4 regions of the Streptomyces sp. NPDC023723 genome follow, and region 2 is predicted to be linked to each of the others. Evidence: riboswitches for the same ligand, from Rfam matches in the RefSeq annotation. Region 2 holds a riboswitch; each other region holds the start of a gene.

The links. Region 2 has a riboswitch for cyclic di-AMP ahead of AB0G32_RS04290 (transglycosylase SLT domain-containing protein). Riboswitches for the same ligand answer to the same signal wherever they lie in the genome.
Region 1: another riboswitch for cyclic di-AMP. It lies ahead of AB0G32_RS02345 (transglycosylase family protein); the one in region 2 lies ahead of AB0G32_RS04290 (transglycosylase SLT domain-containing protein).
Region 3: another riboswitch for cyclic di-AMP. It lies ahead of AB0G32_RS11840 (peptidoglycan DD-metalloendopeptidase family protein); the one in region 2 lies ahead of AB0G32_RS04290 (transglycosylase SLT domain-containing protein).
Region 4: another riboswitch for cyclic di-AMP. It lies ahead of AB0G32_RS16325 (M23 family metallopeptidase); the one in region 2 lies ahead of AB0G32_RS04290 (transglycosylase SLT domain-containing protein).

What each region holds. Positions count from the first base shown of each region.
Region 1 is NZ_JBFAAP010000001.1:488,404-492,605, reverse strand. It holds gene eno (phosphopyruvate hydratase) at 1-936, opposite strand, end outside; gene AB0G32_RS02345 (transglycosylase family protein) at 1,186-1,911, opposite strand; cyclic di-AMP (ydaO/yuaA leader) riboswitch at 1,915-2,091, opposite strand; gene AB0G32_RS02340 (transglycosylase family protein) at 2,267-3,337, opposite strand; partial or broken gene AB0G32_RS02335 (cytochrome P450) at 3,481-4,202, opposite strand, start outside.
Region 2 is NZ_JBFAAP010000002.1:312,693-316,894, reverse strand. It holds gene AB0G32_RS04300 (GNAT family N-acetyltransferase) at 1-864, opposite strand, end outside; gene AB0G32_RS04295 (HAD family hydrolase) at 1,095-1,898, shown strand; gene AB0G32_RS04290 (transglycosylase SLT domain-containing protein) at 1,943-2,452, opposite strand; cyclic di-AMP (ydaO/yuaA leader) riboswitch at 2,457-2,623, opposite strand; gene AB0G32_RS04285 (polyprenyl synthetase family protein) at 3,212-4,202, shown strand, end outside.
Region 3 is NZ_JBFAAP010000008.1:30,223-34,424, forward strand. It holds gene AB0G32_RS11835 (SGNH/GDSL hydrolase family protein) at 1-521, opposite strand, end outside; gene AB0G32_RS11840 (peptidoglycan DD-metalloendopeptidase family protein) at 759-1,577, opposite strand; cyclic di-AMP (ydaO/yuaA leader) riboswitch at 1,582-1,743, opposite strand; gene AB0G32_RS11845 (tyrosine-protein phosphatase) at 2,248-3,045, shown strand; gene AB0G32_RS11850 (DUF6126 family protein) at 3,064-3,183, opposite strand; gene AB0G32_RS11855 (XRE family transcriptional regulator) at 3,180-3,809, opposite strand; gene AB0G32_RS11860 (aspartate aminotransferase family protein) at 3,878-4,202, opposite strand, start outside.
Region 4 is NZ_JBFAAP010000012.1:91,294-95,495, forward strand. It holds gene AB0G32_RS16315 (pitrilysin family protein) at 1-385, shown strand, start outside; gene AB0G32_RS16320 (pitrilysin family protein) at 382-1,770, shown strand; cyclic di-AMP (ydaO/yuaA leader) riboswitch at 1,973-2,133, shown strand; gene AB0G32_RS16325 (M23 family metallopeptidase) at 2,146-2,910, shown strand; gene AB0G32_RS16330 (GntR family transcriptional regulator) at 3,097-3,792, shown strand; gene AB0G32_RS16335 (HPr family phosphocarrier protein) at 3,985-4,202, opposite strand, start outside.

The DNA.
Region 1 (4,202 bases), on a different contig from region 2:
CAGGTCGTCGCCGACCAGCTGGACCTGGTCGCCGAGGCGCTCGGTGATGGTCTTCCAGCCGTCCCAGTCGTCCTCGAACAGCGGGTCCTCGATGGAGACCAGCGGGTACGCCTCGACCAGCTCGGCGTAGTAGTCCGTCATCTCGGCGGCGGTGCGCTCCTTGCCCTCGAAGGAGTAGACGCCGTCCTTGTAGAACTCGGAGGCGGCCACGTCCAGGGCGAGGGCGATCTGCTCGCCGGGGGTGTAACCGGCTTCCTTGATCGCCTCGAGGATGAGGTCGAGGGCGGCGCGGTTGGAGTCCAGGTTCGGGGCGAAGCCGCCCTCGTCGCCGAGACCGGTGGACAGGCCCTTGTTCTTCAGGACCTTCTTCAGCGTGTGGTAGACCTCGGCGCCCCAGCGCAGCGCCTCGGAGAAGGACTCCGCGCCGATCGGGGCGATCATGAACTCCTGGATGTCCACGTTGGAGTCGGCGTGCGAGCCGCCGTTCAGGATGTTCATCATCGGAACGGGCAGCAGGTGCGCGTTCGGGCCGCCCAGGTAGCGGAACAGCGGCAGGTCGGACGCCTCGGAGGCGGCGTGCGCGACGGCCAGGGAGACGCCGAGGATGGCGTTGGCGCCGAGCGAGCCCTTGTTGTCGGTGGCGTCCAGGTCGAACATGGCCTGGTCGATCAGCCGCTGCTCGGTGGCGTCGTAGCCGACCAGCTCCGGGCCGATCTGCTCGATGACGGCGAGGACGGCCTTCTCGACACCCTTGCCGAGGTAGCGGTTGGCGTCGCCGTCCCGCAGCTCGATGGCCTCGAAGGCACCGGTGGAGGCGCCGGACGGAACGGCGGCACGACCCGTGCTGCCGTCGTCGAGGCCGACCTCGACCTCGACCGTGGGGTTGCCTCGGGAGTCCAGGATTTCCCGGGCTACGACGACGTCGATGGACGGCACGAGCATCTCCTTCTTCAATGTGACGCTTCGGTGTGACGCATCTGTGTGACGCGGGTGCGCGGCACGCAGCGGCTCTGCGGGTCCGAGCCTAACCGGCTCCGGGCGATCGGCCAGCCGGTCACCCACCCGTTGTACGGAACCGAGAGTAAATTGTTTCCGAACGGAACAAAAGACTGCCGCGAACCGGACATGGCCCCGCCCCGGTGCGTACGGGGGAACACGCACCGGGGCGGGGAGTCGGGACGAGCCTCAGCTGAGGTGCAGCTGCTGGCCCGGGTAGATCAGGTCGGCGTCGTCGACGATGTCGCCGTTCAGCTTGAACAGCTTCGCCCAGCCGCCGTCGACGTCGTGCGCCCCGGCGATCGAGCTGAGGGTGTCGCCCTTGACCACCTTGTACTCGCCGTCGCCCTTCTCGACCTTCTTGCCGGTCGGGGTGGTGACGGTCTTGTCGGACTGCTGCGTGGTCTCGGCCGCCGGACGCTCCTGGGAGCGGGAGGCCGGCTGCTCCTGGGTCTCACGGGTCTCGGTGGAGCTGCTGGAGCCGCTGGAGCTGCTGCTGGACCCGCTGCTCTGGCTCTCGTCGGAGGAGCCGGTGTAGCCGCCGGCGCCCGACAGGCCGGTGCCGCAGCTCGGCCAGGCGCCCTTGCCCTGAGCCGCGAGGACCTTCTCGGCGACCTGGATCTGCTGGTCCTTGCTGGCCTGGTCGGCGCTGGAGGCGTACTGCGTGCCGCCGTAGGCCGACCAGGTGGAGGAGGAGAACTGGAGGCCGCCGTAGTAGCCGTTGCCGGTGTTGATGGACCAGTTGCCGCCGGACTCGCACTGGGCGACGGTGTCCCACTCGGACTCGGAGGCGGCGGAGGCGCTGCCCGCCCCCATCAGCGGGACGGCGACGGCGGCACCGGCCACGCCGGCTATGGCGATGGCGCGAGTGGCCTTGGACGGACGACGGTGCTTGCCCTTGCTGGAAAACAGCATGGTTGATCCCCTCACCGACGCCTGCGAGGTGAGCTGTCGGGTTCGGGCCGGTTCGGTTGCCCGGCCGTGTCACTTGCGTATTACGCGCGGACACGGCTTCACCCCTAGCCGCTCCGGCTCAACTGCCCGGTGCGGCACCTACCTTGGGTCCCCCGCTCCTGCCTTCGGCGCTTGCGCGACGACTGTTCCCGGGCTGCCGCTGGCAGGATTCGGCGTTGCGGCGGCCGGGGCCCGCGATGGCGAGCGGTCCTGACCGTAGACAGGACCCGGGCGGATTTACAAAGACGATCAGGGCTTCTGAGACCTATCTCTCACGGCGTTTAATACGGACATTCAGCCCGAACCGTGACGCGAACTACCGCTGCTTTTCGACCGGTTCGACCCCAACCGCAAGCTTCTGACCGGGCAGGATGTGATCGGGATCGGCGCCGACAGTGTCCTTGTTCTCGGCATAGAGGGAGGACCATCCCCCGGCGAGGTCAAGGGAGTCGGCGATGGCCCAGAGGTTGTCGCCGGCGCGCACGGTGTACGTCCCGTCGCCCGCGTCCCGCGCCGTCTCGTCGTCGCGCGAGGCGTGCCGCCCGGAGGCCGACTCCGAACGTCCGCTCGCCGTCTCGTCGTCCGCGCTGCCGCCCCGGTGCCGGCCGGCGCCGGTGTCGGTGAGGCTCGAAGTGCCGGGGCTGGGTTCGAGGTTGTCGGCGCTGTCACCGATGCCCGCGGTGTCGCTCTTGGTGGTGGGCGCGTCGCTCGCCTCGCCGGTGGGGGAGGCGGATTCGGACGATGTGCCGGACTTGGACGATTCGTCGCCACTGTCCGTGGAGTCGGCGGAGTCGCTGGAGTCCGTGGAGTCGGTGGCCGACGGGGACGCCGAGGAGCCGGAGCCGGAACCGGAGTCGGAGCCGGAACCGGTCGAAGAGTCAGCCGAGGAGCCGGTCGAGTCGGACGCGTCGGACGAGGCGGAGGAATCAGACGAACCAGATGAACCAGATGAACTGGATGAATCACCCGAGTCCGTGTCCGACGTCGCGGACTCGGAGGAATCGTCCGAAGCGCTGCCGTCCAGGCCCGCCAGCAGCCCGCAGGTCGGCCAGGCGGCGATGCCCTGGGCCGCCAGAAGCTTCTCGGCCACCCGGATCTGCTGGGAGCGGCTGGCCTGGTCGGCGCTGGTGGCGTAGGCGAGGCCGCCGTACGCCTCCCAGTCCTCCTGGGACATCTGCAAACCGCCGTAGTAGCCGTTGCCGCCGTTCTGGCTCCACGCGCCGCCGGTCTCGCACTCGGCGACACGGTCCCAGGTCGTACCGTCGGCCGCGTGCGCGCCGGTGGCTCCGAGGAGCGGGATCGCGATGGCGGAGCCGGTGACTCCGGCAGCGACGACCAGGGCCGGGGCCTGGCGGGGGCGACGGTGTCGGCCGTTCCCGGAGAGCATGCGGAGACCTTTCACAAGACAGCAGGGCCCGCACGGCGATTGGTGCTCGGTGCCGCGCTGATCCGTGAACGTATAGGCATACGATCACTCATCACAAGTTCATGCCGTGTAGATCACATGGAGATCACAGAGCTGAGCGCGTGTCACCTTTGCGTCTGCGACGAGCTGTTCCCGGCGCCCGGGGTGAACGCCACCGGCAGGATGCGCAGACCGCGCATGATGAGTCCGCCGCGCCAGCGCAGTTCGGCCGGGTCGGCGGCCAGACGCAGGTCGGGCAGCCGGGTCAGGAGCGTGGCGAGCGCGGTCTGGCCCTCCAGGCGGGCCAGCGGGGCGCCCAGGCAGTAGTGGATGCCGTGGCCGTAGCCGAGGTGCTGGCTGTCCCGGCGGGCGAGGTCGAGGGTGTCCGGGTCGGTGAAGCGGGCCGGGTCCCGGTCGGCGGCGGCGAGCACGACGAGCACCGGGTCGCCGACGGCGATGTCCTGGCCCGCGAGAGTCAGCGGCCGGGTGGCGAACCGCCAGGTGGCCAGTTCCACCGGGCCGTCGTAGCGCAGGAGTTCCTCGACGCCGGTCGCCAGCAGGCCGCGTTCCCCGGCGGCGAGGGAGTCCTGGAGGCGGCGGCGCTGTTCGGGGTGGGTGAGCAGGGCGTACGTGCCGTTGCCGATGAGGTTGACGGTGGTCTCGAAGCCGGCGAAGAGGAGGATGAAGGCCATCGCGGCGGCCTCGTTCTCGGTGAGGTGCTCGCCGTGGTCGGAGGCGCGGATCAGGCCCGAGATCAGGTCGTCGCCCGGGTCGGCGCGCTTGCGGTGGATGAGGTCGGCGAGGTAGCCGCGCATCTTCTTCACCGACCGCGCGACCCCGCCCCGGG
Region 2 (4,202 bases):
CGCGCCGCGTCCCATGTCCAGCAGGCCGATGCCCTCGGCGGCGGCGGCCTCGGCCATCCGCAGATGCAGCACCAGTCCCGGCGAGTACTTCGCGACCGTCACGTCGTACGCCGGGAACCAGCAGGCCAGGACGGTCGACGAGCGCAGTCCGAAGTGGGCGGCGACCGGCCGCCCCGCGGCGTAGAGGACGGACAGCGTGCCGGCGCACTCCGGGGTGCGGGTGGCGGCGAGCCGGCCGACGAGCTCGGTGATCCAGCGCTGCGCGAACCGGTCGCGGCGGCCGGTCCTGCGGTACTGCGCCGACTTCCACGCCATCAGCGTGCGCAGCGCGGCCGGGTCGCGCTCGTCGAACACGAAGCGCACGTCCCCGACCTGGCGGCCGAGCCGGCGTTCCTTGGCCAGGGTGGTCTTGAGGAACTTCGGCGACCGGGCGCGCAGCGCGCGCTCGTACGCCGGGTAGCCGTTCGCGACGTCGATGACGTGCGAGGCGTACTCCTGGGCGGCGTACGGCGTGAACAGTCCCTGGTCCGCCTCCAGGTTGTCGTAGGCGAAGCTCGACAGCCCGCAGGCGCGCAGCAGCTGGCGCGGGTCCGGAAGCGGGCCCTGGCGCAGTACCGCTCCCTGGCAGTCCGACACCCCGAGACCGATGGCCCGGCCCTGCCCCAGCGGGCCGCGCTCGTACGGCAGGAAACCGGCCGGTTCGCCGCCGTCGTGGAGCACCGCCACCCGCGCCCGCGGCCGGACCCGGCCCACGGCTTCGGTGAACTCCGGTTCCATGAAGGGGTTGCGAGGGGCGTGCGACTTGGCGCGCAGCTCACGCCAGTGCTCCCGTTCCCCCTCGCCCAGTTCCCCAGGCCTCAGCACCCGAATGCGTCCACTGCTCAACCCGACCCCCCGATCAAGTCCCCCTAAACAGAAGGAAGGTACCTCTGGGGCCGCTCGGAGGGTAGAGAGCGGAGCATGTTGTTGCCAACCGGTGCACAGCGCTTTAACTGCCTTTAGCCGGTGATGCGACAGCTTTCGGACATGTGGACCGGTGAACGAGTGGCTGCCGAGGGTGAGTCGGGAGCGCGCGATGTCCGTATTCTCTGATCATGGACCCCACCGCATACGCACTCGTCGCCACCGATCTGGACGGAACGCTGCTGCGCGGCGACGACACCGTCTCCGAGCGGTCGCTCGCCGCGCTCGGCCGGGTGGCCGCGGCGGGGGCGCACCACCTGGTGGTGACGGGCCGCCCGGCGCCGCGAGTGCGCCCGCTGCTCGGCGACCTCGGCTGCGGGGGGCTCGCGGTGTGCGGCCAGGGCGCGCAGGTGTACGACGCCGGCGCGGACCGGCTGCTGTGGTCGGTCACCTTGGACCGGGAGCTGGCCGAGACCGCGCTCGGCAAGATCGAGGCCGAGGTGGGCCAGGTGCACGCGGCCGTCGACCAGGACGGGGTGGCGGGGCTCACGCTGATCGAGCCCGGGTACCTGATGCCGCACCCGACGCTGCCCGCCGTGCGGGTGGACCGGCGCGACGACCTGTGGGCGGCGCCCATCAGCAAGGTGCTGCTGCGCCACCCCTGGCTGTCCGACGACGAGCTGGCGAGGACGGCCCGCGCGGTGGTCGGCTCGCTCGCCACGGTCACCATGTCGGGGCCGGGGACGGTCGAGCTCCAGCCCAGCGGCGTCACCAAGGCGACCGGTCTGGCGCTGGCGGCGGAGCACCTGGGGCTGAGCCCGCGGCGGACGGTTGCCTTCGGGGACATGCCCAACGACATCCCGATGTTCCTGTGGGCGGCGCACGGCGTCGCCATGGCCGGCGCCCACCCGGAACTGCGGGCGGTCGCCGACGAGGTCACCACGTCGAACGAGGACGACGGCGTGGCCGTCGTCCTCGAACGACTCTTCACGTGACTCTTCACGTGACTCTTCGCGTGCCTCTTTGTGCGACGCCGGGCTCAGTACGCGCTGTAGACGTTGTCCATCGAGCCGTACCGGTCGGCCGCGTAGTTGCAGGCGGCGGTGATGTTGGCGACCGGGTCGTACAGGTCCCAGGAGGTGCCGTCGACGTGGTAGGCGTCGAAGGTGGGCTGGATGACCTGGAGCAGGCCCTTGGACGGGGTGCCGTTGACGGCGTTGATGTCCCAGTTGTTGATGGCGAACTGGTTGCCGGACGACTCCCGCATGATGTTGCGGTAGATGCCGTTGTACGAGCCCGGGATGCCCTTGTCGGCCATGATGTCGAGCGACTGGCGGATCCAGCCGTCGAGGTTGTTGCTGTAGCCGTTCGCCGCGGTCATCGCGGCCGTGGTGGTCGCCGTGGTCGAGTCGGCGGCCGGGGTGGCGGCGGACGCGCTGGTGGCGCCGGCGATCGGCAGTGCGAGCACGGCCGCGCCGGCCCCGGCGAGGGCGAGCTTGCGGACGAGTCGGTTGGTCCCGGCGGCGTGCCGGAGGCCCTTTGCAGGCATGATGCGGTCCTCTCCATACGCCTGCGAGGTGAGCTGTCGGGTTCGGGCGGAAAGGTGCCCGGCCGTGCCCTGTCGGGCCCGGCTTCACCCCGAGCCGCCCCGGTCCGGTGGACCGGCGCGGCGACTTACCTGGGTCCCCCGCTCCTGCCGTGAATGAGTCGGATGTGGGTGCGTCGGGCGGTGGCAGGATTCGGCGTCCGCTCGACAGGCCGGGAACGTATGCGACAGCACATGTCCGGAACAAGTGCCGGAATCACCTAACGTGCATGTTGACCTTGATCTGAGGCATTTGGGGTGCTTGATCCTTTGCTAATGGCAAGGGTCAACTGGCTTACGGGGCAACGGGATGGATGCTGTACGGGCGGTGCCGCGCGGTCGGGCGACAGCGTGAGTCAACTCACTGGCGTCGACAAGTAAGGCAAATCGGGCAATAAGGCCAACTCATGCTTTATGGGCCAGTGGTGGCGGGGCGGCCCGCGTCACTCGCCCGAAAGTGGGAACGGAGGTCCATAGGTCGAATGGGTGACGTTCCCGGGTCGCACGACGTTGGGAGGGGTGGTGGGATCCGTGATGTCAATCCATGTCCGCTCATATCGCCTGATCAAAAACATACAGTTCATGATCTGATACCGACCGGCCTGTAACGGTGGGCGCTATCGGTGATCGAAAGGTGACCGGATACGCTGACTTGAGTGATGGCAGCGACCTATCGACCAGCCGTGTAACCGCGAGTAGACACCAGCAGACAGGAGACCCCTCGTGACCGTCGTCGGGCCGTTCGGGCTGAGCGTGCGGGACCAGGCTCTGGAAGCCGATGTCCAGGCCGGAATGGCGGCAGTCGAGGAAGGGCTGCTGGAGGCAACCAAGAGCGAGGTGCCCTTCATCACGGAGGCCGCCCAGCACCTGGTGCGGGCCGGCGGCAAGCGGTTCCGGCCGCTGCTGGTGATGCTCGCGGCCCAGTTCGGCGACCGCCACGCCCCGGGCATCGTGCCCTCGGCCGTCGTCGTGGAGCTGACCCACCTCGCCACGCTCTACCACGACGACGTGATGGACGAGGCCGCGGTGCGCCGCGGGGTGCCCAGCGCCAACACCCGCTGGGACAACTCGGTCGCCGTGCTGACCGGCGACTTCCTCTTCGCCCGGGCCTCGCAGATCCTCGCCGATCTCGGCCCGGAGGCGGTCCGGGTGCAGGCCCTGGCGTTCGAGCGGCTGGTCACCGGCCAGATCCTGGAGACCGCGGGACCGCAGGACGGCCGGGACCCGGTCGAGCACTACCTGGACGTGCTGGGCGGCAAGACCGGCTCGCTGGTGGCGGTCTCCTGCCGGTTCGGCGCGATGATGTCCGGCGCCGACGAGACGGTCGTCGACGTCCTCACCCAGTACGGCGAGCGGCTCGGCGTCGCCTTCCAGCTCGCGGACGACGTGCTGGACATCGCCTCCGACCCCGACGAGTCCGGCAAGACCCCCGGCACCGACCTGCGCGAGGGCATCGCGACCCTCCCGGTGCTGCGGCTGCGTGAGCGCGCCGCCCGGCTGGGACTGGCCGAGGACCTCGCCCTGTGCGAGCTGCTCGCCTCCGACCTCACCGACGACGACCGGCACGCCGAGGCGCTGCGCCTGCTGCGCGCCCACCCGGCCCTGGAACAGGCCCGGCGGGACACCGTCCGCTACGCGGAGGAGGCCCGCGCGGCACTGGCCCCGCTGCCGGCCTGCGACGCGAAGACGGCGCTGGTCGAGCTGTGCGACGCGG
Region 3 (4,202 bases), on a different contig from region 2:
AGGTGCAGCCGGTCGGTGTCCCAGGCACGGCGGTCCTGGATGCTGCGCAGCGACCACAGGTCGAGCACCGGGCAGCCGTAGCGGTCGGCGACGGCCCGCACATGTCCGTTGTACGTGGCGATCTTGCCCCGCAGGTGCTTGAGGACGGGCACCCGGCGGGTGTCGAAGCCGGTGGTCACCATGACGGTGCCGGCCGTGGCGGTGAGTGCGGCGACCGCCCGCTCGAACCGCTCGGCCAGCTCGTCCGGGTCGGTGCCGGGCCGGATGATGTCGTTGCCGCCCGCGCAGAAGGAGACCAGGTCCGGTGCGAGCCGGGCCGCCCTGGGCACCTGGTCCGCCACGATCTGGTCGAGCAGCTTCCCGCGTACGGCGAGGTTGGTGTACGTGAAGTCGCCCTCGGGCCGCCGGTCCGCGAGCAGGACGGCGAAGCGGTCGGCCCAGCCGACGAACGCCCCGTCGGGGCCGCGGTCGCCGACCCCCTCGGTGAAGCTGTCCCCCAGCGCCACGTACGACCCGATCACTGCCTTGCCGGCACTCTTCTCACTTCTCGAATCGTCTGCCACGTCGACCCATGATTCACCTTGGATTGTGACCTACGCGACCGTAGGACGGGGTTGACGAGCGGTGAGAAAGGCCACTCCTAAAGTGTTGGCCAATTCCGGAATAAGTGAGCGCCGTTCCACAGGTCACAACACCGAAGGCCGGACCCGGGGATCGGGGTCCGGCCTTCGATGAGCGCGGGGCTGGGTCGGGCGGCGTCAGACGGAGACGCCCTGCGACCGCAGGTAGGCGAGCGGGTCGATGTCCGAGCCGTAGTCCGGCGTGGTGCGGATCTCGAAGTGCAGGTGCGGGCCGGTCACGTTGCCGGTGGCACCGGAGAGGCCGAGCTGCTGTCCCGCCGTCACCGCGTCGCCGCTGGAGACGGAGATCGAGGACAGGTGGGCGTACTGGGCGTAGTAGCCGTCGGCGAGCTTGATGACGACCTGGTTGCCGTACGCGCCGCCCCAGCCGGCCGTGACGACGGTGCCCGCGCCGACCGCCTTCACCGAGGTGCCGGTCGGGACGACGAAGTCGGTGCCGGTGTGGTAGCCGCTGGACCACATGCTGCCGGACTGGTGGTACGGGGTGCCCTCGGTGGCGCCGTCGACGGGAGCGACGAAGCCGGTGGACGCGGTGGAGGTGTCCGCCGCGGGCTGCGCCGTCTTCTTCTCGGCCGTGGCGGACGCGCTGTCCGCCGCGGCGTCCTTGGACTGGGTGGACGCCTCGGCCTCGGCGCCGACGGTGAGCTTCAGGCCGGGGCGGATCAGCGAGGGGTCCGCGCCGACGGCGTCGCGGTTGTCCTCGTAGAGCTTCTTCCAGCCGCCGCTGACGTGCTGCGCGTCGGCGATCTTCGCCAGCGAGTCACCGGCGCGCACGGTGTAGGTCTGCGCGGTCTGGGCGGAGTCGGACTGGGCGGCGTGCGCGCCGGCCGCCCCGATGAGCGGCAGGGCGAGTGCGGCGCCGCCGGTCGTGGCGACGGCGAGCGTGCGGGTCAGGCGCTGGGTCCTGGTACGGCGGTGCTTACCCTTTGCGGGCATGACGAATTCCTCTCCGGCGCCTGCGAGGTGAGCTGTCGGGTGCGGGCTGGAGCTGCCCGGCCGCGCCGGAAAAGGCGCGGCTTTACCCCTAGCCGTCCCGGGAACCGGAACAGGCGGTTTTACCTGTGGGTCCCCCGCTCCTGCCGAATACGGGTGGTGAGTGGGTGCGGTCTCCGGGCGGCGGCAGGATTAGGCGTCCGTCCGGATCGGTGGTGAACGTAAGCGACGGGGACGCGCGTGGACAAGCCGATGCCGGCCGGTACTTCGCGCGGTGCCGGAATGGCCGCCCAATTCCCGGTCACTCTCCGTGGATTAAGGATCTTCACCCTTCCGCTAAAACCCTTCAGGAGCACGTCGATTACGTGCGCATGGCGAAAGGCGCCTCGTCACCACCAGGTACGGATATGACGCTGCTCACCCGCCCCGGCTCATATACCGCTAGACAGGGGCACGTTGAGGTAAATTACCCAATTCCTATTCATTGGGACTGAACGGTCAGATCGGCCTTGCGTACGACGCCCTCGCGGCGCGGCCGGCACCCTGGTCGGTCCGGTCCCGGGGCGGTCGGCGGGACCTCGGAACACGGCCGGGTCCGGGCGGGGCCATGCCGTATCGTCGGTCCGTGCGGACCGCTGAGCCGCGGCGGTGTGCGCGACCGTGAGGAGCCTCCATGACGCAACAGGTCCCGTCGACCGAGCCGGAGCTGGCCGGGGTGCGTAACTTCCGTGACGTCGGCGGGCTGCCGGCCACCGACGGACGGCGGGTGCGGTTCGGCGTGCTGTTCCGCAGCGGCCACCTCGCCCACGCGACCGCCGAGGACGCGGCGTTCCTCGCGGGCCTCGGCCTGCACACCGTCTTCGACTTCCGCAACGCGGCCGACCAGAAGCTCGAAGGCCCCGACGTGACCCTGCCGGGCGTGCGCAACCTGAACCTGCCGCTGTCCGACCCCGCCGACGGCGCCGAGTTCTGGAAGATGGTCCGCGACGGCGACCTCGACCAGCTGCGCGAGATCCTCGCGGACGACAAGGGCGCGGACCGGATGATCGCCTCGTACCGCTCGATCATCACGGACCGCACCGCCGAGCACTCCCGGGTGCTGCACGCGCTGGCCGAGGACAGCGTCCCAGCCCTGATGCACTGCGCGGCCGGCAAGGACCGCGCGGGCCTGTCCATCGCGGTGACACTGCTCGCGCTGGGCGTCGAACGGGACGCGATCGTCGAGGACTACCTGAAGTCCAACGAGAAGCACCGCCGGTACCGGGTGAAGCGCAGCGGCACCTCGGAGTCGGCCTACTCCGCCGAGGTCATGGAGCTACTGAGCCCCCTGTTCGACGCGCGCGCCGAGTATCTGACGGCCGCGTTCGAGACCGTCGAGCGGACCTGGGGCGGCGTCGACGCCTACCTGGAGCGAGGGCTCGGGATCACCCCCGGGACCCGGGAGCGGCTGCGCGACCGCCTGCTCGGCTGAGCCGCCCCGCGCGGCACGTCACTTCGCGCCCACCTCGAAGAGCAAGTACACGAAGGCCGCGAAGACATGGCCCACGGCGATGTAGATGATGAGCCGCACCCACAGGGCGCGGGGGAACTTCTCCTCGATGTCGCTCATGGCGTGACTCCCTCGGTGGGGCCCAGGCACAGCGTGGCCGTGGGGCTCTGCAGCAGGGTGTGGACGAACAGCAGCTCGACCCCGTCCGGGTCCTGGGCCGCGATGCGGTGCGGGGTCAGCGAGTCGAAGTGCGCGCTGTCCCCGCGGGTCAGCAGCTGGGTGGTGTCGCCGAGCCGCAGCCGCAGCCGGCCGCCGAGCACGTACAGCCACTCCTCGCCGGGGTGCACCCGCACGATGTCGCCCTGGGAGCCGTACGGCACCTGGACCCTGAGGGCCTGCATGCCGCGGCCGGGCGCGCCGGCCGGCCAGTACGTCCAGCCGCCCGCGGCGGTCGGTTCCGTGTCGGCGGCGCGGACCACGGCGTCCCGCTCGGCGGCCGTCTCACCGAGCAGGTCCGAGACGGTCGTACCGTAGATACGGGCCAGCGCCAGCAGCATGGGCAGCGAGGGCTGGCGCTGTCCGGTCTCCAGCCGGGAGAGGTGCGCCGGGGAGAGTCCGGCGGCGCGGGCCGCGGCCTCCAGGGTGAGGGAGGCGCGGCGGCGCAGCGCGCGGAGCTGGGGGGCGACGGCGGTCAGATCCGCCGCCGGCTCGGTGTCCGAGGGGCCCGGGGCTTCCGAAGGGCTCATGCCCTCCATTCAGCCGCACCCTTGCCTGTGGGACAACTTTTTTGCCCCACAGGCAAAAGGGGCCGGGCTCAGCGGTGCGCCACCGCCTGCTTCACCAGCGTCTTGCCGAAGTCCCACATCAGGCCGCCGCCGCTGTGCGCGTCGTCCATGACCTCGGTGAAGGCGTCCACGAACCGGTCCACCTCCCGCTCCCCCACGACCAGCGGCGGGATGAGCTTGATGACCTCCAGGTGGTCACCCGAGACCTGGGTGAGGATGCGGTGCCGCTGGAGCAGCGGCACCACCACCATCTGCGCGAACAGTCCCTTGCGGGCGGCCTGGAGCATGGTCCAGCGGCTGCGCAGCTTCAGCGACTTGGGCCGGCCGAACTCGATGCCGACCATCAGCCCCCGG
Region 4 (4,202 bases), on a different contig from region 2:
GCTGGACGTGAAGACCTCCGGTGACGTCGAGGTGCCGGTCATCGAGGCCGCCATCGACGAGGAGCTGGCCCGGTTCGCCGAGCAGGGCCCCACCGCCGAGGAGATGGAGCGGGCCCAGGCCCAGCTGGAGCGCGAGTGGCTGGACCGGCTCGGCACGGTCGCCGGACGCGCCGACGAACTGTGCCGCTACGCCGTCCTGTTCGGCGACCCGCAGCTCGCCCTGACCGCCGTACAGCGCGTCCTGGAGGTGACGCGGGAGGAGGTCCAGGAGGTCGCCAAGGCCCGCCTGCGCCCCGACAACCGCGCGGTGCTCGTCTACGAGCCCACCGCCCCGGCGGCCGACGCCGACGACGCCACCGACGAGAACGAGGAGGCGGCCAAGTGACCGAGCTGGCCACCATGGAATTCCACCCGCGGCCGCAGGCCGGCGAGCCCAGGCCCTGGGCCTTCCCGGCCCCCGGGCGCGGCACCCTCGGCAACGGTCTGACGCTGCTGCGCTGCGACCGCCCCGGCCAGCAGGTGGTGGCCGTCGAGGTGTTCCTGCGGGCGCCGCTGGACGCCGAACCGGCCGGCCTGGACGGGGTCGCCACCATCATGGCGCGGGCCTTCTCCGAGGGCACCGACAAGCACACCGCCGAGGAGTTCGCCGCCGAACTGGAGCGCTGCGGGGCCACCCTGGACGCGCACGCCGACCACCCCGGCGTCCGCCTCAGCCTCGAAGTGCCGGTCTCCCGCCTCGCCAAGGCACTCGGTCTGGTCGCCGACGCGCTCAGGGCGCCCGCGTTCGCCGACAGCGAGATCGAGCGCCTGGTGCGCAACCGGCTCGACGAGATCCCGCACGAGCTGGCCAACCCCGCGCGCCGGGCCGCCAAGGAGCTCTCCAAGGAGCTGTTCCCGGCGGACTCCCGGATGTCCCGCCCGCGCCAGGGCACCGAGGAGACGGTCGCCGGCATCGACTCGGCGGCCGTCCGCGCCTTCTACGAGAAGCACGTACGCCCCGCCACCGCCACCGCCGTGGTGGTCGGCGACCTCACCGGTGTCGACCTCGACGCGCTGCTCGCCGACACCCTCGGCTCGTGGACCGGCTCGGCCGCCGAGCCGCGCCCGGTGCCCCCGGTGACCGCCGACGACACCGGCCGGGTCGTCATCGTGGACCGCCCCGGCTCGGTGCAGACGCAGCTGCTGATCGGCCGCACCGGCCCGGACCGGCACGACAGCGTCTGGGCCGCGCAGGTGCTCGGCACGTACTGCCTGGGCGGCACCCTCACCTCCCGCCTGGACCGGGTCCTGCGCGAGGAGAAGGGCTACACCTACGGCGTCCGGTCCTTCGGTCAGGTGCTGCGGTCCGCGCCCGACGGCACCGGTGCCGCGATGCTCGCCATCAGCGGCTCCGTCGACACCCCGAACACCGGGCCGGCCCTCGACGACCTGTGGAAGGTGCTGCGCACGCTCGCCGAGGACGGCCTCACCGACGCCGAGCGGGACGTCGCCGTGCAGAACCTGGTGGGCGTCGCGCCGCTGAAGTACGAGACGGCGGCGGCCGTCGCGGGCACCCTGGCCGACCAGGTCGAGCAGTACCTGCCCGACGACTACCAGGCGACGCTGTACCAGCGGCTCGCCGCGACCGGCACGGTGGAGGCCACCGCGGCGGTGGTCAACGCCTTCCCGGTGGACCGCCTGGTGACCGTCCTGGTGGGCGACGCGGCGCAGATCAAGGCGCCGGTCGAGGCGCTCGGCATCGGCGAAGTCACGGTCGTCGGCGCCGAGTAGCGGCACGCGCGCGCGGGGCGGCTCCGGTGACTGTTCTGTCACCGGAGCCGCCCTATGTCCGAATGGGGCGAATTCATCCGGAGGTTGCCTGTCTGCCCTGTGGGATGAGCAACAAAAACCCCGTTGCGTTTGAGTCTTGAACGGACGCCCGCTTAGCGTCTCCCCGGCTGTTCGTCAGGCAGTGCGCCGCACCCGCGGCACCGGACAGTCATCGCCGAGTCCCCGTACGGCGCGAGCCAGGGGAGCCGGGGACCCATCGTCCCTGGGGTGAATCGGACACCCGCGCGGAGGCGAGGGGGTCCGTAGGAGACCTTCCTGCTCCGAACCCGTCAGCTAACCCGGTAGGCGAGAGGGAAGGAAAGGACCAGCCTCTACATGGCGTTCACGCGCGCCACCGGGAAGCACCGTCGTCCCGGCCGGATCCACCGCAGCACCGTCCGCGCGGCGGGTGTCGCGACCCTCACCACCACCGGCGTCCTGGGCACCCTCGCGGCCCCCGCGCTGGCCGCCGAGCCGTCCCCCGAGGACACCGGCCTCACCCCGGTCATCACCCTCGGCGACTCCGTGGCCCAGGAGGTCGGCGCCCAGGCGGACGCCCAGCGGCAGGCCGCCGAGGACGCCGCCGCCCGGGAGAAGGCCGAGGCGGACGCCCGGCAGCGGGCCGCCGAGGCCGCCGAGCAGGCCCGCGAGGCCAAGGAGCGCGCCGCCCGCGCGGCCGAGCGCAAGCGCCTGACCACCTACGTGGCGCCCGTCAGCGGCTCCTACGTCTCCACCGCCTACCGGGCCAGCAGCGGCCTGTGGTCCTCCGGCACCCACACCGGCATCGACTTCCACGCCGCGTCCGGCACCGCCGTCCACGCGGTCGGCGCCGGTACCGTCGTCGAGGCCGGCTGGGGCGGCGCGTACGGCAACCAGGTCGTGATCAAGATGCACGACGGTACGTACACGCAGTACGGCCACCTGTCGTCCATCGGGGTCTCGGTCGGCCAGACGGTCGACCCCGGCGAGCAGATCGCCCGCTCCGGCGCGACCGGCAACGCCACCGGGCCGCACCTGCACTTCGAGGCCCGCACCGGCCCGGAGTACGGCTCGGACATCGACCCCGTGGCCTACCTGCGCTCCCACGGTGTCACCGTCTGACCCCGCACGCCCCTTCGAAAGCCCCGGCTCCCCGAGCCGGGGCTTTCGGCGTTAAAGGTGACCAAAAACAGCCCAAGAACAGCCACCGAAACCGACCCCCCATCGGAAAGTGCGGCGCATTGCAATAGAGTCACTGAACACGCGTCAATCGTCGACGTTTCACGGGGATTAAAGCGGAGGTCGGTCATGCGTATTCCGGCGCACTCGGTATGCACGGCGATCCGGGACGACATCGTCGCCGGTGTCTACGAGCGCGGCAGCCGGCTCACCGAGGAACTGCTCGCCCGCCGCTACGGCGTCTCCCGCGTCCCGGTGCGCGAGGCCCTGCGGACCCTGGAGGCCGAGGGCTTCGTGGTGACCCGGCGGCACGCGGGCGCGTGCGTGGCCGAACCGACCGAGCAGGAGGCCGCCGACCTGCTGGAGATGCGGCTGCTGCTGGAACCGCTCGGCGCCGCCCGGGCCGCCCAGCGGCGCAGCGAGGCCCATCTGAAGGTGCTGCGCGGCCTGGTGCGGCTGGGCCAGGAGCGGGCCAGGCGGGGCAACAGCGACGACCTGCGCTCGCTGGGCGGCTGGTTCCACGAGACGCTCGCCCAGGCGGCCGGCAGCGCGTCCCTGACCACGACGCTGACCCAGCTGCGGCACCGGATCGCCTGGATGTACGCGGTGGAGGCGCCGGCCAGCCCGGCGGACACCTGGGCGGAGCACGGCGCGATCGTCGACGCGGTGGCCCGGGGCGACGGCGAGCGGGCCCGGTCGCTCACCGCGCTGCACACCGAGCGGTCCACGGCCGCGCACCGGCTGCGCTTCGCCCCGGCCGCCGACCGCGCGGAGCGTGTGAGGAACTCGCAACGTGCCGTAAACATGCCGAGCCTGCGTCATTAACACGGCCGCCGTATACAAAGAGGAGCTATTCGGCGAGACCTCGGCGAGGTCTATTTCCGCTGCCTATTTGCCGTGACCCGGCGGATGTTTTCGCCAGCGGTCCGGTGAATTACCGGCGTCCGGGTGCGGAAATGCGGAAGCCGTGCCGTCCCCGAAGGGTTGGCACGGCTTGACCGTGCTGCGCGCGGTGGCTCAGACGGTCTCCGGAAGCTCCTCGAGCCCCTCGGCGACCAGCTTCGCCAGCCGCTCCAGCGCGGCGTCCGCGCCCTCGGCGTCCGAGGCCAGGACGACCTCCTCGCCGCCCTGCGCGCCCAGCCCCAGCACGGCCAGCATGGAGGCCGCGTTGACGGGGGTGCCGTCGGCCTTGGCGATCGTCACCGGCACACCGGTGGCCGTGGCGGCCCGGACGA